DNA from 3 places in the Undibacterium sp. 5I1 genome. Region 1 is predicted to be linked to each of the others. Evidence: predicted binding sites of a transcription regulator. Region 1 holds the regulator's gene; each other region holds the start of a gene.
The links. The regulator LexA, encoded in region 1, represses DNA repair genes until DNA is damaged. The targets are predictions, from matches to a motif close to ACTGTATNNNNATACAGT.

Region 1 (3,289 bases):
AACAATGGATTTTGTTGTGGGCGCTTATTTTTCAGTTTGCTTTTGTCAAATTTTTTACCGAATGCCATTTGTGGCTCCTAATCTAGTAAATTTGTCTCGAATTCAGTAATGTGAAATACGAGACTTTTGCTGTTACGGTTCTTGCGCGACAAAAAACCTGTGAATTGCATTACAACACCTAACTCTATTTCCATAAATCGCTTTGAAATTTCTCCTGCGGCTAGCGCATTGATTTCAAAGTCGACTACACGTTGGGCATTTGCTTGCGTTTGCTTAGAGTTATGTATCAGTACCGCAGAAGCTATCGGAATTCCGGCTGGTGTAAAACGCAGCGCCGATTTTTCTACAATGCTGGCAACGACTTTAAGCTGATTCACTGATTTATGTAGCGTCCTCTAACGTGTCAATTATGCTGCTGGCGCTTCTACGCGTTGCGTTTTAGCAGCATCTTCTTTCTGAACAGATTTCATCATTGGAGATGGCGCTGTTTCAGCTTTCTTCATTTTGACTGTGAGGTGGCGCAGAACTGCATCATTGAATTTGAATGCGGTTTCCAACTCAATCAGAGTCTCAGCATCGCACTCAATGTTCATGCAAACATAATGTGCTTTTGCCAGTTTTTGAATCATGTAAGCCAATTGACGACGGCCCCAATCTTCAATACGGTGTACTTGACCACTACGTGCAACAACTGTGGCTTTGTAACGTTCGATCATTGCAGGCACTTGCTCGCTTTGATCCGGATGTACGATAAATACGATTTCATAATGACGCATATATTCTCCTTGTGGACAATTTAGTAGCCCGCCTCGGCGTCAAGACGAGTGCGGGAAGAGGAAAGCCCATAACTATACTGCACTTTGATAATTTACTCAATAGTTTCAATAGCTTATTACATTTACTGCTACCAATTTATGCGTAACACAACCATTGAGAGGACTTAAAAAAATTTTGAGATAAAAAAGATTTTAGGTTTATACTGTACAAAAATACAGGCTGCATATAAACCCAGTCTCACAACTACACGATTGGAATTCGATCATGCTAAAACTCACCGCTCGCCAAGAACAGATTTTAAATTTAATTAAGGACGCGATCCAAAATACTGGATTTCCGCCAACAAGAGCAGAAATTGCGAATGAATTAGGTTTTCGCTCCACCAATGCAGCGGAAGAGCATTTGCAAGCACTAGCACGCAAAGGAGTTATTGAAATTGCTCCGGGTACCTCACGCGGCATACGATTGCTCGATTCCATACTAAGCAGTGGAAGCACCAAGGCTAGGCCTAACTATAGTGCTCAATTAGCGCTACCTCATCCATCACTAATGCAACTTAGTTTGCCGCTAGTTGGCAGAGTAGCAGCAGGATCTCCCATTCTTGCGCAAGAGCATGTGGATACGACCTATCAAGTTGATCCAGCCTTATTTTCAGCTATTCCAGACTATCTGCTCAAAGTGCGTGGTATGTCTATGCGTGATGCCGGTATTTTTGATGGTGATTTGCTCGCAGTAAAAAAATCTAACGAAGCAAAAAATGGACAAATCGTGATTGCCCGTATGGGGGATGATGTTACGGTTAAACGCTATAAAAAATCAGGGGATATGATCGAGCTATTGGCAGAAAATCCTGATTATCCCAATATCAAGATTAATGAACTTGATCAAGACTTTTCACTTGAAGGTTTAGCCGTTGGGCTGCTCAGAACCTGGACTTAAGTTATGTATTACTAGGTATTGGCAATATCAGGAAATTAAAAAAATTCCATCTGTCACGTCCCAACTCAATCAATATACTCCCCACAATCTTTTTGAAAAACATGATTTTACTCAATTGGTGCATAGACAATTAAAATATACTCACCCATAGTATGCAATCACTCCGATTAAATGCATAAAATTTTATGTTTCGAGCCTACTTTCATCGTCTCGACAAAAGTTAAATTATCGGTCAATTTAATTTACTATTTAGACAATGATTTAAAGATTAGATAACCCAGAAAATCAATTATGAATAAAAAATGGCCACTAGGTAACTAGCGGCCATTTTAATTTCTTTAGTTTTTAATCAGAGAAAACTATCTGATTAAAACCAAATTTCGGATCAGGCTCAATGCTTTACAACACCACCAACATCAACGCCACCTTCAACTTTAGTGGCCGTAGCAGCTACTAAAACTTCTTCATCAGTCAAAGCAACTGGCTGACGTTCTAAAGCAATTTCTAAGACTTTATCTATCCAACGCACTGGAATGATTTCTAGCTTATTTTTGACGTTATCAGGAATCTCAGTTAAATCTTTAGCATTCTCTTCAGGAATTAAAACCGTCTTAATTCCGCCTCGATGAGCGGCCAATAATTTCTCTTTTAGACCACCGATAGGCAATACTTCACCACGCAAGGTAATCTCACCAGTCATCGCTACATCTGCACGTACCGGTATCCCGGTAAAAACAGATACCAGAGCTGTCGTCATAGCAATACCAGCGGAAGGACCATCTTTTGGCGTTGCCCCCTCTGGAACGTGAATATGAATATCACTTTTTTCAAACACATCTGGCTTAATACCCAAGCGCTTCGCACGACTGCGAACTACGGTGCGAGCAGCTTCAATCGACTCCTTCATCACATCGCCTAAAGTACCGGTACGTATCACGCCACCTTTACCAGGCATTGCAACTGCTTCAATTGTCAATAAATCGCCGCCGACTTCAGTCCACGCAAGACCAACGACTTGTCCAACCTGGTTATCTTTGACCGCCACACCAAAATCGTAACGACGAACACCCAAAAACTTATCAAGATTTTTTGATGTAATCGTTGCTTTCTTTTCACTCTTTTTAAGTAAGAGCATTTTAACGACTTTGCGACAAATTTTTGATAACTCACGCTCTAAGGAACGTACCCCTGCTTCTCTAGTGTAATAACGAATAATGTCTCGAATAGCACTTTCAGCAACACTGATTTCACCATCCTTCAAACCATTATTTTTAATTTGTTTAGGAAGTAAGTAACGCTGGGCAATGCTAGCTTTTTCGTCTTCGGTATAACCCGACAAACGAATAACCTCCATACGATCCAACAAAGCTGGCGGAATGTTGTATGAATTAGAGGTCGCTACAAACATAACATCTGATAAATCGAAATCAACTTCGATGTAATGATCAGAAAAAGTATGGTTTTGTTCAGGATCTAGCACCTCAAGTAACGCAGAAGACGGGTCGCCACGGAAATCCGCCCCCATTTTATCTACTTCATCCAGTAAAAATAATGGATTACGCACGCCTACTTT
Region 2 (3,289 bases), 2.8 Mb from region 1:
CGATTAGTCGTTGCTGATTGTCTTGCAGACGGTCACCAGGACCTTTGACTTCAATCATGTTGTAACGCTGATCTTTTGGCCAGAACTGGATTAAATCAGGAAAGCCATTTCTGTTCGCCTTAATGTCGGACAAGAGTCGGTGAAACCAATGCCGTAGATGCTGCGCAGGGATACAGGTTAAGGCAAGATTGAGCAAGTCCTCATCTAAGGCACTCCAAAAGACAAAAGGCGATTGAATACCTTGTTTGGCTTGGTAGGTGTGACGTATGGTGGTGAGGTACTCATCAGAATCAAGCTGGACTAGGCAAGCAGCAAAGTCGCCCTGTCGTCGTTGATGGAAATCAGCACTGGTTAAATCGACTGGCCCGCGGTGGAAAGGATGGAAGAATGCACCCGGGATAGGCTTAAAAATAGCTGTCCAACAAAGCAAGCCAAATAGCGAATTGATCAGCGTATTCTCAACATAGTAGACCGGTGCTTCTTCTTGCATCATATGATCTTTAACGACGCCTTCGACGTAAAACGACGTGTCGGGACACGGTAGTCGGAGTGTAATGATGTCGGCTTTAGACATCGTTGGTGTCACTGGTTTCTGATGGCCTAGCTTACGATTCAGGCGTGGCGCACTACGCTGTAGCTGCTGGAGTTCGGCATCACTCTCAGGCGCGCTAAGGGCCTCGTTGAGAAGCTGTAATGCAGCGGCACTTTGCCCTGTCTTTTCTAATACGCGGATGGTACGCAGCCTGGTTCCTGGATAACGACTCATCTCATAAACAGCTAATGCTTGAGCCCAGTCTTTTTGCTTTTCTGCTTGTTGTCCCAGCTGGAACAGGAGCTTATCGCGCCGTCGATTGATCCAGTCATTCTCGCTAGTGGTCTTTGCTAACTCACCGAGTACCAGTGCAATGGGTTCTTCCGCATGAAACAATTCGCGACAGGCTTGTAAGGCAATGTAATCCTCGATATCACGACGCGTTTGAAATCCTCGCGACGCCATTGAGAATGGGATTGCCTCATAGCGATAAATACCGAGATCAGATAAGACGAATTCTGACCAATCTTGCTGCCAATTACCAAAGAAGATCAGGCGCAAGCGGTCACAGAGGGCTTTGTTCTGGATGTGCACTACTGATTCTTTTGAGGAAGGATGCCAGGCGGAGAATACCTTTGCTTGGGTGCTAACGCCGGGAAGATGGCCACGAAGATAGTCAAGTTGTTCTGCCTTGCGGAGCTGTTTAATTGGTCTGGTGAGTGAGAATACGGCAACAATTTCTGGCTTTTGTAGAAGCTCAAAAAGCTGGTCTAACGTCAATATCGGATCAGGGTTAATCCATCCTGTTTTGATCAAAGGCAACATCGCTTGATGTGTGTCACCTATCTCAGGATAGCTCAGTTTGCTTTGACGAAAATAGTCGCCTTTACGCATGACCATGCGAACAAATAAGGCTTGGGATACTTGTGGCAAGTTACCGAAATCTGCAATGAACGTGCGCTCTTCAGGAATTAAAACATCATCGTATCGTTCACTGACCCAATCCAGTACTAGTTGGAAGTTACACAGGTAGTACAGCGGGTTTGGTAAGACTTGCTTCATTGCGGGATGTAGATATTTTAACTGTATATGCATACAGTTTATCTGTTTACCTTGGAGTTTGATAGTGACTGTTATATGCACTGGACTCCTCTTATTCTTTATGTGTGTTTAAATCAAATCGTTGATTCAAAATTAATGCCCTGGAAACGACTTAGAATTTCTAAAAACACAACTTAAGTTAAGTTAAATTAATAATGGTGAGATTGTTTTAAGAACAGACTAATCCTATTAGCCGGCTCTCCAAATCGTTGCAAGCGCCGTGAGAGAGATTAATACTGAACACTTTGACCATCGGTTTAGAAAGTTAAGGATGGGAGAAGGATATTGATGATCGCGCTTTAATTCAGATGGAATCTAAAGCCCTGGGCGGCACAGGATGCTGTATCTGTAAGGAGAAGTACAATTGCTAAATTTCGGTTTAACTACAATGCAATGGGGCGCGACGGTCGTCACTTTTAGTTGCGTCGACCGGTTGAAATTACCACAGTTATCTTTAAAAACGAGCCACGACCGTAAGAGCTCGTTCAACATCGGATTGATTTATGTCGAGATGTGTCACCCAACGGATGCGTCTGATAGGACCAACTTTGCTTTTTTGAATGCCGCTTGTCACACGAATATTGTTCTCTGCCAAATATGGCAAAAAGACGCTTGCGACATCGCTGGCAACATCCATAAACAATATATTTGTATGTGCAGGATGGACGACAGTCGAGCTTTCATTCAGTCTGGCATGAGTGCGGATAATCTCTTTTAGTCCGTTCGACAACATCGACGCATTTGCATGGTCATCAGTCAATCTTTGAACATTATTTTCTAGTGCATATATACCGGCTGCCGCCAATATTCCAGCTTGACGCATACCACCACCGAGCATTTTTCGTGTGCGTTTCGCCTGCGTAATGAAAGAGGAAGAACCCAGTAATAAAGATCCTATTGGCGCACCTAAGCCCTTAGACAAACAAAGCGAGACAGAATCGTAGGATTCGCAGATATTCTTCGCTTCCTCGATTGGATCGGTACTATTCTCTGTCGCGATCGATACTGCGGCGTTCATCAAGCGCGCGCCATCAATATGTGAGCGCAAACCATATTTTTTTGCCAGCATCTGGACATCACGCATATAAGCGAGTGGCAGAACTTTGCCACCGGTCGTGTTTTCAAGAACGATAAGCCGTGTCCTTGCAAAATGAGGATCATCGGGCTTAATCGCAGATGCAATATCGTCAAGCGCTATCGTGCCATCTGGCTGATTTTCTAAAGGTTGAGGCTGAATTGATCCGAGCACTGCCATGCCGCCAGCCTCCCAACGATAAGTGTGCCATTGTTGACCAACTATCGCTTCATCTCCACGCTGGCAATGTCCCATTAAGGCGATCAGATTGGTTTGAGTGCCACTTGGTGCAAACAGAGATGCCTCAAATCCTAGCATCTCTGCCGCCATGTCTTGTAGCCGATTGACGGTAGGATCATCTCCATATACGTCGTCACCTAAAGGCGCGTCGGACATCGCTTGCTTCATCGCGAGTGTGGGTTGCGTTACGGTATCACTTCGAAAATCGCCCATGAATTTATTCCGATAAAAGATGGTTTGGTTTGAGACTTTTGAGTGATTGACTAGTAGATCTGTTATTTGCTGACTAGTCGTCAATTTATTGGAGAGTGCTCGACAATATCATAAGCAAAGCGAGTCGT
Region 3 (3,289 bases), 360 kb from region 1:
TAATTTCTATCGTACTAGGATCGATCGCTGCACGTCCACGTTCATGCTCAAGGATGAGTACAAAGTGCGAAACCGCCTGTTGTAGCGAGACTAGCCAGCCAATGAGTTGTTCAATCAGTCGGATTGCACCGTGTAACAAAGCATCAGCATGTTCGATTCGATCATATGTTTCTAGCCTTGCTGAGAAAGTGAGTGGAACTTTGATCCATTCAAATAATTCTGGTGCCTCGCCATAGGCACGATCTAACTCATTGAGTAATTGTTGATTGGTTCGGCGTACTAGGCCTGCGCGGGGCAGACGACGCAATGCGCCAAGATGATCAGCACCAATACCAGACAACCACTCTTCATGCACAGCAGCGGAAGGAAGAAGACGGCAAGGGAGTTGATCTAAACGCTTTTCTAATGTCGCCATTTTGATTGCACGTCGCCGTACCGAAAGCACACGTCGTTGTCGTGCCCGAGCCAGCAACCAAGAGCCCATCGCTGTTGGTGCAGTCCCTATGATGGCGGTAAATCCTAGTCGCCGAATACTCTCGCGTATCTTGTGACAAATGGCAAGACGACCGCCGAACAAACGTAAGGTGGTAGTGACATCAAGGTGGATACAGAAATCGGTTGCATGTGTGACCTCTGGGGTAAATTGCAGTAAGGCCATCGTCAAACACTCTAAGGCTAACTGCTCTTTAGTCGGGTTGCGGTCGAGCAGCAATGTCGATGGCGCAATCGCTGAGACACCTCCAGAACGCATACCGAGTCTCACGCCGCTTTGAAGTGCTTCTATGGATGCCACAATCACTTGTTCTTTGTCCATCACGGCATATGCGCCGGGATTAGACCAAGATGGACGAAGGGTCTCTAATGGTAGTAGCGGAAAATGTAGGCTTAACCAAAACCGCATGATTGTTGTCCAAAGTTTGCTTAGGGGTAGGCATATCAGCCAAGGGAATAAAAAGAGCTTGTTCGGATTGTGGCCCTCGTCGTTTAATCAGGTTAAGAGCAACGCCACCAGTCGCGGGGCTGAGTGCGATCCGTAACGGTGAAGGGGACGCTTCTCGCGCACTGGATATCGGTCGCATCAACCAAAACCAGGTATCCGTTGTCTGTGCGGCGAGATTCAATCGGCGCAACGATTCAGCACGACAATTGGTTTGCCATAAAATCACCGCACCATAGCTCCCATTTTTTAAAATCTGCTCGGTAGACCACAAGGCATCGGCCGTGCTTTTAGCTTTAATCCAAAAAAGTCGCGAAGTATCAATCCCCCAGGATTGGCAAGCCATTCTTTGGGGTAAATAGGGCGGTTGGATCAAGGCAATCTTTTGTGATTGAGACAATTTTGCTAAGATTGGTTTCAGCAACTGCATTTCTCCGATGCCGGACTGCTGCAGTAAAAGCTCAATTAAATTAGACCGTGGCCAACCTGCATTCGGTAACTCATGATCTAAGATCTCAAAGCCAGTGGTCAATGTCGAGGCTCTGCATACCGCCATTTCATTGGCACGCCAGACATCCGGAAACGACAAGGGAGATAACCTCGCTTGCTGCTCTATGGACGGGTTGGCTTGAGACATGATGATCTTTGAAGTAGTTGGAGCAAACGTTACTCAATAAATACTGTATATGCATTCAGTATAATTCAACTATTTTGAAAATGCACTGCTTTTAAAAATGAGTCGATCTCGCTGTCAATCAGTGTCTTGCATTTATCACTTGTCAGCGCTTTCATCTCTCATTTGGGCCGGTACTAGTACGCGTCGTGTCGGGATTGCGAACTTTTTCCAGTATGCTGAATTTAGCCAAAACTGAAAAATTTGCGATGCTGATTGACATCTAAAAAGATTAGCCGAATTGCTCGACACGATTTCTACCCATTTTCTTACTCCGATAAAGCGCTTCATCAACTCGGGTGAGTAAACTTTGGGGAGTATCGTTTTTGTTGGAGCCAGCAACACCAAAACTTGCCGTCTTAGTTCCAACAATTTGAAAAAGGTGTGAGGCGATTTCTAGACGCAGTTTTTCCGCTAATTTATAAGCCCCTTCAATATCCGTGTCGGGACAAATAATCATAAATTCCTCACCACCCCAACGACCGACAATATCGACTTCACGAGTGCTTTGTTCCAAAATGTTGGACATCTCCTTCAACACCTGGTCACCAACCGGATGTCCGAAGTTATCGTTCACGCTTTTAAAGTGATCCACGTCTAAGAGAACAACTGAGAAAATGCTTGCATATCGCCGGCTTCTTACCAATTCATCTTCAAGTATTTGGTCAAGTTTTAGTCGATTGAAGAGGCCAGTTAGCCTGTCTTTAACCGCAAGTTGTTCCAATAATTGATTTTTCTCAAGTAGCTTCTCTTGAACCTCCGCGTTTGCCATTGCAATAGAGCCATAAGCGCAGAGCGTTTCAACGATAGCGCACTCGCGTTCACTAAAGACATGTCCACCAGTCGATTGAATAACCATTATGCCTAGTAGTCGCTCATTGATTTGAAGTGCGGACATCAATTGAGTGCGATCTAAGCGGTTATTTACCGTATGGGTCTCTGCGGAGTCTCGTGCGTCGAAATGCACTTGCCGAGCCTGAGCATAGAGTGCAATCGGATTCGTTTGGTCATTCAGCAGAATTTCAGCAACTAATGGCTTATTCTGGCTGTCCTGACCAAATACCAATCTCAAAACATTGCCGCTCTCTTTTAACTGGTAGACATGCAGGTTGGTTGAATCAACGAGATTTCTCAGATGCAAATCGAGACAAGAGAACACCGCATCTGCATTCAGATTCCCAATGATTTCTCTACCAATTTTAGCTAAATGTTCCAGCGTAGCGTTTGCAATTAATAATACATTTATTTTTTCTGCCTCCGCTTTAGCAAGCTGACTCTGAAACTCCGCCTCCACACGTATTTTCTCCGTTTGGTGACTAATTTCCATGGCGCTGGCGCGATTGGTCACTTCGCTTGAATAGATTTTGTCTCGGTTAATACTCGCACTTTTACTGATTCGATATGCTTCAGCATAATCACCAATATTCGCATATTCAGACGCAATTGAATCCAGCAGATCGCTTGGGACAAAATAGTTTTGTATGGATTCGGCTAGCGACAGCGCCCGTTTCAAAAAGTCGAGCGGTGTTTTATGAGGTTCACTTTCCTGAAATAGTTCTGCGGGAAATTTTTGATACAAGTCGGCCAGTACACGTAGTGCTGCTATCTGATACATAGCATTTGACTTAGCGATCTTTAGTGCAGCATTCGCAGCGATTACCGCATCGCTTTGGCGGTTT

Region 2: RGU72_RS16625 (VRR-NUC domain-containing protein) is a predicted target of LexA. The motif match lies at 1,615-1,632, and genes of this name have one in related genera.
Region 3: imuA (translesion DNA synthesis-associated protein ImuA) is a predicted target of LexA. The motif match lies at 1,617-1,634, and genes of this name have one in related genera.

Annotation. Positions count from the first base shown of each region.
Region 1 covers NZ_JAVIWI010000001.1:1,034,745-1,038,033, reverse strand. Annotated here, with positions in the region: gene rpsR (30S ribosomal protein S18) at 1-68, opposite strand, end outside; gene priB (primosomal replication protein N) at 78-377, opposite strand; gene rpsF (30S ribosomal protein S6) at 408-776, opposite strand; gene lexA (transcriptional repressor LexA) at 1,042-1,716, shown strand; gene lon (endopeptidase La) at 2,108-3,289, opposite strand, start outside.
Region 2 covers NZ_JAVIWI010000001.1:3,799,549-3,802,837, forward strand. Annotated here, with positions in the region: gene RGU72_RS16625 (VRR-NUC domain-containing protein) at 1-1,594, opposite strand, end outside; gene ltaE (low-specificity L-threonine aldolase) at 2,088-3,161, opposite strand.
Region 3 covers NZ_JAVIWI010000001.1:1,399,190-1,402,478, forward strand. Annotated here, with positions in the region: gene RGU72_RS06290 (DNA polymerase Y family protein) at 1-901, opposite strand, end outside; gene imuA (translesion DNA synthesis-associated protein ImuA) at 834-1,574, opposite strand; gene RGU72_RS06300 (GGDEF domain-containing protein) at 1,843-3,289, opposite strand, start outside.